3 regions of the Stenotrophomonas sp. YJH_SMC_27 genome follow, and region 1 is predicted to be linked to each of the others. Evidence: predicted binding sites of a transcription regulator. Region 1 holds the regulator's gene; each other region holds the start of a gene.
What was found. Region 1 encodes FliA, which starts transcription of late flagellar genes. Its sites were predicted from a motif close to TAAAGTTTNNCNNNCNNNGGCCGATAA; they were not measured.
Positions count from the first base shown of each region.

Region 1 (4,239 bases):
TCGACACGGCGCGGTCCAGCTCTTCATCGCGCAGGCGTGCACGCAGGGTCTTGAGCCGATTGCGCGACAGCACCAGTTCGCCGATCAGGTTGACGATCGCGTCCAGGCGTTTGGTATCAACGCGCACCGTGTGTTCGGCCTCGGCCAGCGGCTTGGCCGCCGGCTTGGCCACGGGTGTCGGTGCAGCGACCGGGCGCGGCGCGGGCGCCGGCGCCGGTGCCAGGACTGCAGCAGGCTTGGCACCCGGTGCGGCGCCACCGTGCAACTGGTCGAGCAGGGCTTCGAACTCGTCCTCGCTGATCAGGCCGTCGTCGGCTTTTTTTGCCGGCGCGATCGCAGTCGGAGCATTGCCACCGTGCAGCTGGTCGAGCAGCGCCTCGAATTCGTCGTCGGTGATCAGGTCGCTGCCCCCCGCAGCGGGTGCTGCGGCGGCGGCGGGCGCAGCCACGGCAGCCCCTTGCACGTCGAACTGGGCGATCAGGTCCGGCGGCGCATAGCCCGGCTCGGTGCCGGACGACACGGCGTCCAGCATCGACTGCAGGTAATCCAGTGATTGCTGGGCCGCGTCGAAGTGGTGGGCCTGCAGCACGGCCTGGCCGGCGCGCGCCGCGCCCAGCGCCTCCTCAGCGGCGTGGCACAGCTCGACCATGGCAGTGACGCCGAGGAAGCCGGCGCCGCCCTTGAGCGTGTGGTAGCCGCGGAACACCGCATTGAGCTGGTCGCTGTCCTGCGGTGCCTGCTCCAGCGACACCAGCTGTTCGCCGAGGCGGTCCAGGATCTCCTGCGCCTCGATGATGAAATCGGCAGTGATGTCGTCGGATACCGCGCTCATGCTTACAGCCCCAGATCCGACAACAGGTCGTCGGCGTCGTTCTGCGAGACCGCGTGGCGGTCCAGTCCCTTCAGTGCCGGCCCGGCCAGTGCCGGGTCGGTGCGATGCTGTTCCGGCGGCAGGCCGAGTGCGCCGAAGCCCTCGTGCACGCGGCGGACGATGCCGACCACGCGACGGATGATCTGCCCGGTCAGGTCCTGGTAGCTCTGGGTCAGGGCGATCTCGGTCAGGTTGTGGCGGATGCGCTCGAGCTGCGCGTCCTGGCCCGGCTGCAGGCCTTCGGCACGCAGCAGTTCGGTCAGGCTGCGGCATTCCTCGGCCAGGTCCAGGGTGCGGTGGGTGGCCTGTTCGGTCATCGCCACCACGTGGTCCAGGCGCGCGCAGGCGTCATCCAGCTCACCGGCCTCGCTGGGCACGGTCGGCAGTTCACCCAGCGCCTGTCCCAGCTCGCGGGCCAGCCGCGACAGGCCGCTCATCATCGGCTGCGTGCGCAGCGCGACCAGTCCGTCGATGCGTTGCCGCCAGGCAGCTTCGTCACCGGACTCCAGTGCGTCCAGGGCTTCCTGCAGGCGCAGGGCCAGGGCGTTCTTGTCGACCGTGGTATCCATCAGGCGCTGGCCGCCAGGCGTTCGAAGATCTTGCCGAGCTTCTCTTCCAGCGTCTGCGCGGTGAAGGGCTTGATGATGTAGCCGTTCACGCCGTTCTGGGCGGCTTCGATGATCTGTTCGCGCTTGGCTTCGGCAGTGACCATCAGCACTGGCAGGGTCTTCAGCTTGGCATCGGCGCGGATCGCCTTGAGCAGCTCGATGCCGGTCATCACCGGCATGTTCCAGTCGGTGACGACGAAATCGAACGACTGGCTCTGCAGCAGCGACAGCGCGGCATGCCCGTCCTCGGCTTCGGCGGTATTGGTGAAGCCAAGATCGCCCAGCAGGTTCTTGACGATGCGACGCATGGTCGAGAAGTCGTCGACGATCAGGATGCGCATGTTCTTGTTCAAAGCAGAGTTCCTTTGTTGTTCATTCCGGGTGGCCGGGGGCAGCCGCCTCGGGCATGTTCACTCTTCCAGGCCGGCGTCGGCCGCCTCGAAAATCTTCAATCGTCCACGCAGGCGCAGCACGGCCTGGCCGTGGATCTGGCAGACCCGCGACTCGCTCACGCCGAGCACCGCGCCGATCTCCTTCAGGTTCAGTTCCTGCTCGTAATAGAGCGAGAGCACCAGCTGTTCGCGCTCGGGCAGGTGGCCGATGGCCTTGCCCAGCTCGCGGCCGAACTCGCCGCGCTCCAGCACCTGCTGCGGGGTCGGGCCGCCCTGGGCGACGGTGTCCAGCTCGCCCTGGTCCTCGATGCGTGACTCCAGGCTCAGCACCTGGCCACGCGCGGCGTCTTCCATCAGCCGCAGGTATTCGGGCAGCGGCATCTCCATCGCGGCGGCCACTTCGGTGGCGCTGGCGGCACGGCCGGTGCTCTGTTCCAGGCGGCGGATGGTGGCAGCGGCGTCGCGTGCGCGGCGATGCACCGAGCGCGGCACCCAGTCGCCACGGCGGATCTCGTCGATCATCGAACCGCGGATGCGGATCGAGGCGTAGGTCTCGAACGAGGCGCCCTGGTCGGCGTCGTAGCTGCGCGACGCTTCGATCAGCCCCATCATGCCGGCCTGGATCAGGTCGTCCACCTCCACGCTCGCCGGCAGGCGTGCGGCCAGGTGGTGGGCGATGCGCCGCACCAGGTCCGAGTGCTGGGAGATGACCTCGTTGGCCGCCGAGCGCTGGACCTCCCGGTACTGGGCTGCGCCTTTCATGCGGCCACCCCGCGCTGCTTGAGAATGCGCTCGAGGAAGAACTCGACGCCGCCACGCGGTTCGGTCGGCGCCTGCCAGCGTGCGGTGCGGCGCGCGATCTCGGTGATCGCCAGCGCGGCCGGGCTGGACGGGTAGGCCTTCACCACCGGTTGCTGGCGCTGCACCGACAGGCGCAGCCAATCATCCTGCGGCACGCAGCCCAGGTAGTTCAGCGAGACATCGGCGAGGAACTTCTCGCACACGCGGGTCAGCTTTTCGTACAGCACGCGGCCCTCGTTGGGGTCGCGCACCATGTTGGCCACCACCTGGATGCGGTCCACGCCGCGCTCGCGCGACAGCACCTTGATCAGTGCGTAGGCGTCGGTGATCGAGGCCGGTTCGTCACAGACCACCACCACGGTGTCCTGCGCGGCCTGGCAGAAGGTCAGCACGCCGTCGGTGATGCCGGCGGCGGTATCGACCACCATGATGTCCAGCTCGCGTTCCAGTTCGGAGAACACGTTGACCAGGCCGACATGCTCGGCCGGGGCCAGCTCGGCCATGTGCCGGCGGCCGGAAGCGGCCGGGACGACCAGCACGCCGTTCGGGCCTTCGACGATGACGTCGTCCAGCGAGCAGCGGCCGGCCACCAGGTCGGCCAGCGTAAAGGTGGGGTTCAAGCCCAGGATAACGTCGATGTTGGCCAGGCCCAGGTCGGCGTCCAGCAGCAGCGTGCGCTTGCCCATGCCCGCCAGCGCCACAGCCAGGTTGGCCGAGACGTTGGTCTTGCCCACGCCGCCCTTGCCGCCGGTCACCGCGATGGTGCGCACAGGGCCGAGCGGCTCGCTGCGGGTGGCCGACAGCGGGAAGGTCTTGGTCAGCTTGGCGTACTCACGCGACGGCATGGTTCAACTCCGGGTTGCAGGGCATATCGGCCGCTCGGCGCAAATCTTCAAGGCGAAGTACGAGATTGGCTGCACTGGCCCTATGCAGGTCCTCCGGGACGTCCTGGCCATCGGTCACCCAGGTGATCGGCAGGGCGTGGTCCACCGCCACCGACAGGGCGTTGCCGAAGCGGCCGGTCTCGTCCAGCTTGCTCAGCACCAGGCCCTGCAGGTTTGCCGCACCGAAGCGGCGCACCACCTCGTCCATGTCGCCGAAGCTGGTGTTGGCCGGGAGCACCAGCAGGGTGCGCACCTGGCGCGCGGCGCGCAGCCACTGCAGCTGGGCGGCCAGGGCACGGTCACGCGGGCCCAGGCCGGCGGTATCGATCAGCACCAGCTTGTAGTCCTTCAGGCGTTCCAGCAGCTGGTCCAGGTCGGTGCCGCTGTTGGCCTCGTGCACCGCGATGCCGAGCTGGCGGCCGTAGCCGTAGAGCTGCTCGCGGGCGCCGATGCGGGCGGTATCGGTGGTGACCAGGGCGACGTCACGCGGCGCGTGCTTCTCGGCGAATCGCGAGGCCAGCTTGGCGATGGTGGTGGTCTTGCCGGCGCCGGTCGGGCCGACCAGGGCGATCACGCCGCCTTCTTCCAGCGGGTCGACCGGGGCGATCGGCAGCTTGCGCGAGATCAGCCCCAGCATCAGGCCGCGGCCACGATGGGCTTCGGTCTCCAGCGGGATCTGCATG
Region 1 is NZ_JCAFTA010000023.1:45,580-49,818, reverse strand. It holds gene AC5P7R_RS21720 (chemotaxis protein CheA) at 1-832, opposite strand, end outside; gene AC5P7R_RS21715 (protein phosphatase CheZ) at 835-1,440, opposite strand; gene cheY (chemotaxis response regulator CheY) at 1,440-1,832, opposite strand; gene AC5P7R_RS21705 (RNA polymerase sigma factor FliA) at 1,890-2,633, opposite strand; gene AC5P7R_RS21700 (MinD/ParA family ATP-binding protein) at 2,630-3,517, opposite strand; gene flhF (flagellar biosynthesis GTPase FlhF) at 3,504-4,239, opposite strand, start outside.

Region 2 (4,239 bases), on a different contig from region 1:
CGCTGGATCTGGCCCGGCCGAAACTCGCCGCCGCCCTCGAGCTGCTGGCCGACACCGATGGCCTGGTGCTGGATGTGCGCCAGAACGGCGGCGGGGATGACGGCAGTGCCGACCTGCTGGTGCGCACGCTGTTGGACGCGAAGATCGACGCGGTGCAGCAGTTGGACCAGCGCGGGCGGCGCACGCTGGTACCACTGCCGCCGGCAAGCCTGCCCACTTACCTGAAGCCGCTGGTCGTGCTGATCGATCGCCGCACCGCGTCGGCTGCCGAGTTCGTCGCCTACTCGCTGCAGGCGCTGGGCCGTGCACGCATTGTCGGCACGCGCAGCGGCGGCGCTGCACACATGGTCGATGATCCTGTGCTGCTGCCGGATGGCTATCAGATCAGCATTCCCGATCGGCAGCCGATCAATCTACATACCGGAACCAACTGGGAACGCACCGGTGTCACGCCCGACGCGGTAGGCGGTGACGATCCGCTGTTCGTCGCGCGGCAGCTGCTGGCCCGATCGGCCTCGCGGGAATGAACGCACAATTGCAATTGCGCCCTATCGCAGACGACATGCAGCGTGCCTAGAATCGAGGCATCCCGGTAGTTCCCGGGCGCTTCGAGTGAATGGACTCAATGAAGATTCTGCTGACCGGCAGTTCCGGGCGGATCGGGCGCGCGATCTTCGGCGCATTGGCGGCCTCCCACGAAGTGGTGGGGCTGGATCGCAGCCCATTCGCCACCACCCGCATCATTGCCGATGTCACCGATCACCAGGCTGTCGCACGGGCGGTGCAGGGCGTTGACGCGGTGATCCATACCGCCGCCCTGCACGCACCCCACGTCGGCCTGGTGCCGGACGGGGTGTTCCACCAGATCAACGTGGAGGCGACCGCGCACCTGCTGCAGGCCGCACGCGAAGCCGGGGCGCGGCGATTCGTGCTGACCAGTACAACCGCGCTGTACGGCCACGCCGTGGTCGCCGGTGGCTGCCGTTGGATCGATGAAGACACCGAGCCGTTGCCGCGCACGATCTACCACCGCACCAAGCTGCAGGCCGAAGCACTGGCCGAAGCCGCTGCGGCGCCGGCCTTCAGCGTGCGCGTGCTGCGTATGGCCCGCTGCTTCCCCGAGCCGCCCGAACGCATGGCGATGTTCCGCCTGCACCGCGGTATCGACGCACGTGATGTAGCCAGCGCGCATGCTGCACTGCTGCTGGACGAAGGTGCCGCTTTCGCGCGTTACATCGCGTGCGCTCCAACGCCGTTCCGGCGTGAGGATTGCCTGGAGCTGGCCACCCACCCGCGCAGCGTGCTGGCACGCCGCGCGCCACAGCTGCTGGCCGAGTTCGAACGACGGGGCTGGCCGCTGCCGTTGAGCATCGATCGCGTCTACGACAGTGCCCGCCTGCGCAGCGTGCTGGGCTGGCAGCCGCGCTTCGGCCCGGACGACGTGCTGCAGCAGTACGCCGCCGGCAGCATTGAGGTGCTGCCAAGGGCGGAGTGGATCAAGGATCGGGTCGCCGAATGAGATGGTCGCAGGGGGCGGGGCACCGAGCCCACCCTGAGCAGGTTCAGGAATGTGCAGGCCGCTGGCCTCAATCTCGATGGCGGCCGGCCGCTAAACCCGGTGTGCCTCGTGCACCGGGCGCGGCCCGGCGGCCGGTGGCCTGCGCGACGGATCGCGCGCCTGCGCGGTGTCCTCGTGACGCCGGTCGTCCTGAATTGCCTTGCGGACCCTCCCATGCCTTCTTCCCGCTCCGCCACTGCCCAACGCCCGGGCAGCATCGCCCACAAGCTGATGCTGGGCACCGCTGTGATCGCGCTGCTGTGCTTCGGCCTGACCGCGTTCCTGATCTACCGGCAGGCCAGCGCCAGTCTGATCAGCGCCTCGCGCCAGACCATGACCAGCGAGGCCAACGCCGAGGCGCGCCAGGTGGCGGCTGACCTGGGCACCGCCTTTGCCAGCAACGATGCCATGGTTGAAAGCGTGCTGGCCCAGCGTGCCCGTGGCGACGTGCCCGACCGCGCCAGCCTGGCGGCGGTGCTCGGCGAACAGCTGCGTGCTCATCCGCAATGGCTCGGCAAGAGCACCATGTGGGAGGCCGATGCCTTCGACGGCAAGGATGCGGAGTTCGTCAATAGCGAAGCTCACGATGCCACCGGCCGTTACATGAGCTACTGGGCCTGGCAGGACGGCAAGCCGCAGCAGTCGGTGATGACCGATTACACCGAGACCGCCAGCGGATCGGGCGACTGGTACATGGGGCCCAGCCGTGACAAGCTGCCCAAGGTCAGCGAACCCTACGCCTATGACATCGCCGGCCAGAAGGTGCTCATGAGCACCCTGAGCACGCCGATCATCGAGAACGGCAGATTCCTGGGCGTGTTCACCGTGGACTTCTCGCTGGCGGCGTTGCAGAAGCACCTGGCCACGCTGAAGCCGATGGGGGCCGGTCGTGTCGAACTGCTGTCGCCGAAGGGTGTGGTGCTGGCCTCGGCCAATGCCGCCGAGATCGGCAAGCCGCGCAGCGACGCGCAGACCCGCAGCATGCTGGCCGACATTGCCGCCGACCGTCGGTTCGAGGCCTTCACTCCGGATGCGGCCGGCAATGTGCGGGTGTATGTACCGCTGCGGGTCGGCGATGCGCCGCAGCGTTTTGCCCTGGGCGTGGTGATGCCGCACGCGGTGATCGTGGCTGAGGCACGCCAGCTGCTGTGGCTGACCCTGCTGGTCGGCGTGATCGCCGCGCTGAGCCTCAGCGCCGGTGTCCATGTACTGCTGCGCCGCCTGGCAATCCGCCCGTTGGCCGAAGCGGTGCGCGTGGCCGGTGATGTCGCCGCCGGCAAGCTGGACAGCACGCTGCCGGCGCGCAGCAACGACGAAGTGGGGCGCCTGCTGGACGCGATGCAGGGCATGCGTGGGCAGTTGCAGTCAGTGATGGCTGCGCAGGCCGAAATGGCGCGCCGCCACGATGCCGGGGAGCTCAGCTACCGCATGGATGCTGCGGCGTTCCCGGGCGAGTACGGCCGCATGGTGGCCGACAGCAACCAGCTGGTGGCCTCCAGCAATGCGGTCACCCAGCGCCTGGTCGAGGTGATGCAGCGCTACGCCGTGGGCGACCTCAGCGTGGACATGGAAGCGCTGCCGGGCGAGAAGGCGGCATTCACCGCCGCGATGGCAACCACCAAGGGCAACCTGGCTGCGATCAACGAGCAGATCCAGCAGCTGGCCGCCGCCGCCGCTGCCGGTGATTTCGCCGTGCGCGGTGATGCGTTGCGCTTCGAGCATGATTTCCGCCGCATGGTGGAGACCTTGAACACAATGATGCAGGTCAGCGACCACAACCTGGCTGCACTGTCTACGCTGCTGCGCGCGATCGCCGCCGGCGACCTCACTGCGCGCATGCAGGGTGAGTTCCACGGGGTGTTCGCGGTGATGCGCGACGATGCCAACAGCACCGTGCAGCAGCTGACTCAGATCGTCGGACAGATCCAGCAGTCGGCGGCCAGCATCCGCCTGGCCGCTGGCGAGATCGCGGCCGGCAACAGCGACCTGTCGCGCCGCACCGAACAGCAGGCCGCCAATCTGGAAGAAACCGCCGCGTCGATGGAGGAACTGACCTCCACCGTGCGCCAGAATGCCGACCACGCGCTGCAGGCCAACATGCTGGCCGGTTCCGCAGCGGGCGTGGCCAGCGAAGGGGGCGAGGTGGTCAGCCAGGTGGTGCAGACGATGCAGCAGATCGAAGCCTCGTCGCAGCGCATCGCCGAGATCATCTCGGTGATCGATGGCATTGCGTTCCAGACCAACATCCTGGCATTGAACGCGGCGGTGGAAGCCGCGCGCGCCGGCGAGCAGGGCCGTGGCTTCGCCGTGGTTGCCAGCGAAGTCCGTGCGCTGGCGCAGCGCTCAGCGGGTGCCGCCAAGGAGATCAAGGAGCTGATCGACGCTTCGGTGGCACAGGTCGGAGCCGGTGCGCAGCTGGTGCACGGTGCCGGACGCACCATGCAGGACATCGTCGGTCAGGTCGGCCGCGTCAATGAGATCATGGCCGAGATCTCGGCCGCCTCGCGCGAACAGTCGGCCGGCATCGAGCAGGTCAACCAGACCGTGGTGCAGATGGACGAAACCACCCAGCAGAATGCTGCACTGGTGGAGGAAGCCAGTGCAGCAGCCCGCGCGATGGAGGAGCAGGCCGAGCAGCTGGCGGTGGCGGTGTCGCGCTTCCGCCTGCAGGCCGGGCCGAT
Region 2 is NZ_JCAFTA010000004.1:97,044-101,282, reverse strand. It holds gene AC5P7R_RS08205 (S41 family peptidase) at 1-527, shown strand, start outside; gene AC5P7R_RS08200 (NAD-dependent epimerase/dehydratase family protein) at 626-1,519, shown strand; gene AC5P7R_RS08195 (methyl-accepting chemotaxis protein) at 1,733-4,239, shown strand, end outside.
Region 2: the regulator FliA is predicted to act here: its motif matches at 1,587-1,613, upstream of AC5P7R_RS08195 (methyl-accepting chemotaxis protein).

Region 3 (4,239 bases), on a different contig from region 1:
CGGCCATCGCGCGTTCAGGGAAAAAATCCGCGCCCATCACGGTCAACGATCGTGATGGGCGCCGTCTCCCTGCCGGCATGCGCTGTTGCTAGAACTCTTCCCAGCCGCCCGCGTTCGCAGCCAGCGTCGGCTCGATGCGTGGTACCAGTACCCCCGGCCGGCGTACCGGAGTCACTTTCGCCGCGACCGCGGCCAGGACCGGGCGCACGGCTGCGGCCGTGGTTGCCGCACTGATGCGGAACACCGAAACCGCTTCGGCCAGCAGATTGGCCTGCTCCTCCATGGAACGAGCCGCGGCGCTGGCCTCTTCCACCAGCGCCGCGTTCTGCTGCGTGGTCTCGTCCATCTGCACCACCGCCTGGTTGACCTGTTCAATGCCCGAGCTCTGCTCCTGCGATGCGGCAGATATCTCGGCCATGATGTCGGTCACCCGCTGCACCGAGGCCACCACCTCGCCCATGGTGGTGCCAGCCTGGCGGACCAGCGCCGAGCCGTCGGCGACCTTGCCAACCGAATCCTCGATCAGGCCCTTGATTTCCTTGGCCGCACCCGCCGAGCGCTGTGCCAGTGTGCGCACCTCACTGGCCACCACCGCAAAGCCCCTGCCCTGTTCACCGGCTCGCGCGGCTTCCACCGCCGCGTTCAACGCCAGGATGTTGGTCTGGAAAGCAATGCCATCGATGACCGAGATGATCTCGGCGATCTTCTTCGACGAGGCCTCGATCGCCGACATCGTGGTGACTACCTGGCCGACCACCTCGCCGCCCTGCGAAGCGACACCGTGCGCGCCGATCGCGAGTTGATTGGCCTGGCGTGCGTGCTCGGCATTCTGCTTCACGGTGGAGGTCAGTTCCTCCATCGACGCCGCAGTCTCTTCCAGGTTCGCCGCCTGCTGCTCGGTGCGCCGCGACAGGTCGGTGTTGCCCGCGGCGATCTCGCCTGCCGCCAGGTTGATGCTGGACGCGCTGGCCTGGATGCGGCCGACGATCTGCGTGAGCTGGTCGACGGTGGCGTTGCAGTCATCGCGCATCCGGGCGAACACCCCGTGGAAGTCCCCCTGCATGCGCACGGTCAGGTCACCGCGCGAGATGGACTGCAACAGGCGCGATACCTGCACCAGGTTCCCGTCGGTGGTCTGCATCAGCCGGTTGAGCCCGGCCACCATGTCGTGGAAATCGTGAGCGAAGCGCTGCTCGTCACCGCGCAGGCTGAAGTCCCCCGCCGCTGCTGCCGTCGCCAGCCTGCGGATCTCACCGTTGATCGCTGACAGGCTGGCCTTGGTCTCGTCCATCGCCTGGGTGATCGCGGCCTTCTCGCCCGGCAGAGGATCCATGTCTACCGACAGATCGCCCCTGGCGTAGTGCTTCATTACTTCGATCAACCGGTTCTGCACCTGCACATGCGAGCCGACGAGCGCATTGGTCTCGTGCACCATGCGCCCGTAGTCACCGGGGAAGGCGCTCTCATCCATGCGATAGCTGAGGCTGCCCGCATCGTGCTGGCGAGCCAGTTCCCCCTGCGCCGCCATCACAGACTGCAATTGCGCCTGCATGCGCTGCATCGACCTGAGCAGCTGCGTCACCTCATCGTTGCCGGAGGCGTCGATGCTGCTGTCCAGCCGCCCGTTGGCGATGCCATCGGCGAGCTTCACGGCTCCCTCCAGCGGCCGGGTCAGGCTGCGGGTGATGGCCCATGCGGCCAGCGAGCCGAGTATCAGGCTCAGCACGCCGAACACGATCGACAAGGTGCCGGTCCACGCCTCGGTCGCGCGGTAGTCCTCGCGGCTGCGCGCCGTCAGCACCTCCTGGTGCCGCAGCAGGGTGGAGATCGCCTCGTTCCAGGCCGTCGCCAGGCCCTGCTCGGCAAGCAGCTCCTTGGCTGCACCGTCGAAATCGCCGGCCTTCATGCGCTCATGCAGTTGCCGGGTGGACGCGTCGGTGGCCTTGCGTGCCGCGTCGATCCGCGCGACCAGCGTATCGCCGGTGGCATCACGCGGAATCTTGATGTACTTGGCCCATATGGCGTCGTAAGCCTGCGACAGCTCCTGCGCCTTCCGATAATCCCTGTCGAAATCCTCACCGCGCTTGATCACCATCAGCCGGCGCTGCATCAGCACCGCATTGTTGGTATCCAGCATCTCGTTCAACAACCGCATTTTCACCATGTTGACGTCCACCACTTTCTCGAACTGGGTGGACTTCAGGTGATTTCCGTACAACGCCAGGCCGACGATGGCGACGATGAACAGCAGCAGCAAACCAAACCCGGCGCCCAGCCGGGATCCCACTCGGAGGTTGCGTAAGGCGAGCATCTCAATTCCCTTGATCAATGGCCGTACGGTCGATGGCGGCGCAGGCAGGGGAAACTTTATGGGCCGATATTATTGTATCGATCCAGATATCCTGAAATGTGCGGGCTGTTGTGAAAACCGCGCACCGGCAAATTCCTGCAGCCGCGCATTGCAAACGTGCATCGGACCACCCAATATTCGACCTGAATGCGGGTTATTCATTTTGCGAGCCGGTGACGGCGCATGGAGAACGAGTAGCCAGCATTAACTTGGGCTGCGAAGAAGCCACCAGAGGCATGTGCCACGCTTCCTTCCGCCTCTGGCCTGGGAAAGAACGTTCGATACTTTCTCGGGAGAGCCTCATGAACTCGCGCTCAGTATCGGTGTTTCTCCGGAGTAGTCCCTGGCATCCATGACCGATGCAGAAGATGCATGGCGGCGTGGCGTCCGCCCACTGCAGAGCAAGCCACCACGTTGCCAGTGCAATGATTCGCATCGTCGCTGGCCCTCTACGCATCCTTCGACGCCCGTCGTGACCTGTGGCAAAGGCGCACCGCGATGCCATATGGCATTCAGCCCGGAGCGACCGCGCAAAGCTCTCTCGTGCTGGGCCATCAACAACAGCGCGGACCACGCTACAGTCGGCGCATGACCCTCGTCCTGCAGATTGAAGGCGCCGCCATCGATGACATCGCCAGCCTTTACACGGAGATCAACCGCGTGTTCATGGCCGGCGAGGCATGGCAGCTCGGGCCGAGCCTGGACGCACTGGACGACCTGCTGCATGGCGGCTATGGCGCACTGGCTGGCCACGCGCAGGCCACGCTGATCTGGCGCGATATCGCCCACAGCCGTGCGGCGCTGGGCGTGGAGGCGACCTGCCAGTGGCTGCAGGCCAAGCTGGACGCACCAGGCAGCTTCAACGCGCGGGCGATCGCCCGCCGGCTGCAGGCGGTGCGACAGGGCGAGGGCCCGACCTACTTCGAGATCGTCATGCAGATCTTCGACAGCCATCGGCAGATCACCCTGGTCCCGGCCTGAACCCTTTTTCGTGCCGCACCGGCCCGCCACCAGTGGCGGCAGCCCTGCGCCCCAGCAGTTACCATGGACGGCCCTGTACCGGCTCCGCTGCCGCCGCCCTCCGGCGCGGCCGGACGCCCCGATTCACGAGTCCCATGTCCAAAGACAAGTCCGCCGAACATACCCCGTTGATGAAGCAGTTCTTCGCAGCCAAGTCCGAGTATCCGGACCTGCTGCTGTTCTTCCGCATGGGCGATTTCTACGAGCTGTTCTACGACGACGCGCGCAAGGCCGCGCGCCTGCTCGACATCACCCTGACCCAGCGTGGCAGTTCCGGTGGCGCACCGATCCCGATGGCCGGCGTGCCGGTGCACGCGTACGAAGGCTACCTGGCACGGCTGGTGGCGCTGGGCGAGTCGGTGGCGATCTGCGAGCAGATCGGCGATCCCGCGCTGGCCAAGGGCTTGGTCGAGCGCAAGGTGGTGCGTATCGTCACCCCCGGCACGGTCACCGACGAGGCGCTGCTGGATGAGCGCCGCGACACCCTGCTGATGGCCCTGTCGCGCAGCAAGCAGGGCTATGGCCTGGCCTGGGCCGACCTGGCCGGCGGCCGCTTCCTGGTCAACGAAGTGGAAACCGACGACGCTCTGGAAGCCGAACTGGCCCGTCTGGAACCGGCCGAGCTGCTGGTGCCGGACGAGGAGAACTGGCCGGAGTTCCTGCGCCAGCGCACCGGGGTGCGCCGCCGCGCACCGTGGCTGTTCGACGCCGACAGCGGCCGCCGCCAGCTGCTGGCGTTTTTCAAGCTGCATGACCTGAGCGGCTTCGGCATCGATGACAAGCCGCGCGCGACCGCAGCCGCGGGCGCCCTGCTCGGCTATGTCGAGGAGACCCAGAAGCAGCGCCTGCCGCACCTGACCTCGATCGCG
Region 3 is NZ_JCAFTA010000001.1:184,635-188,873, forward strand. It holds gene AC5P7R_RS00830 (methyl-accepting chemotaxis protein) at 89-2,311, opposite strand; gene AC5P7R_RS00835 (barstar family protein) at 2,939-3,331, shown strand; gene mutS (DNA mismatch repair protein MutS) at 3,466-4,239, shown strand, end outside.
Region 3: the regulator FliA is predicted to act here: its motif matches at 2,344-2,370, upstream of AC5P7R_RS00830 (methyl-accepting chemotaxis protein).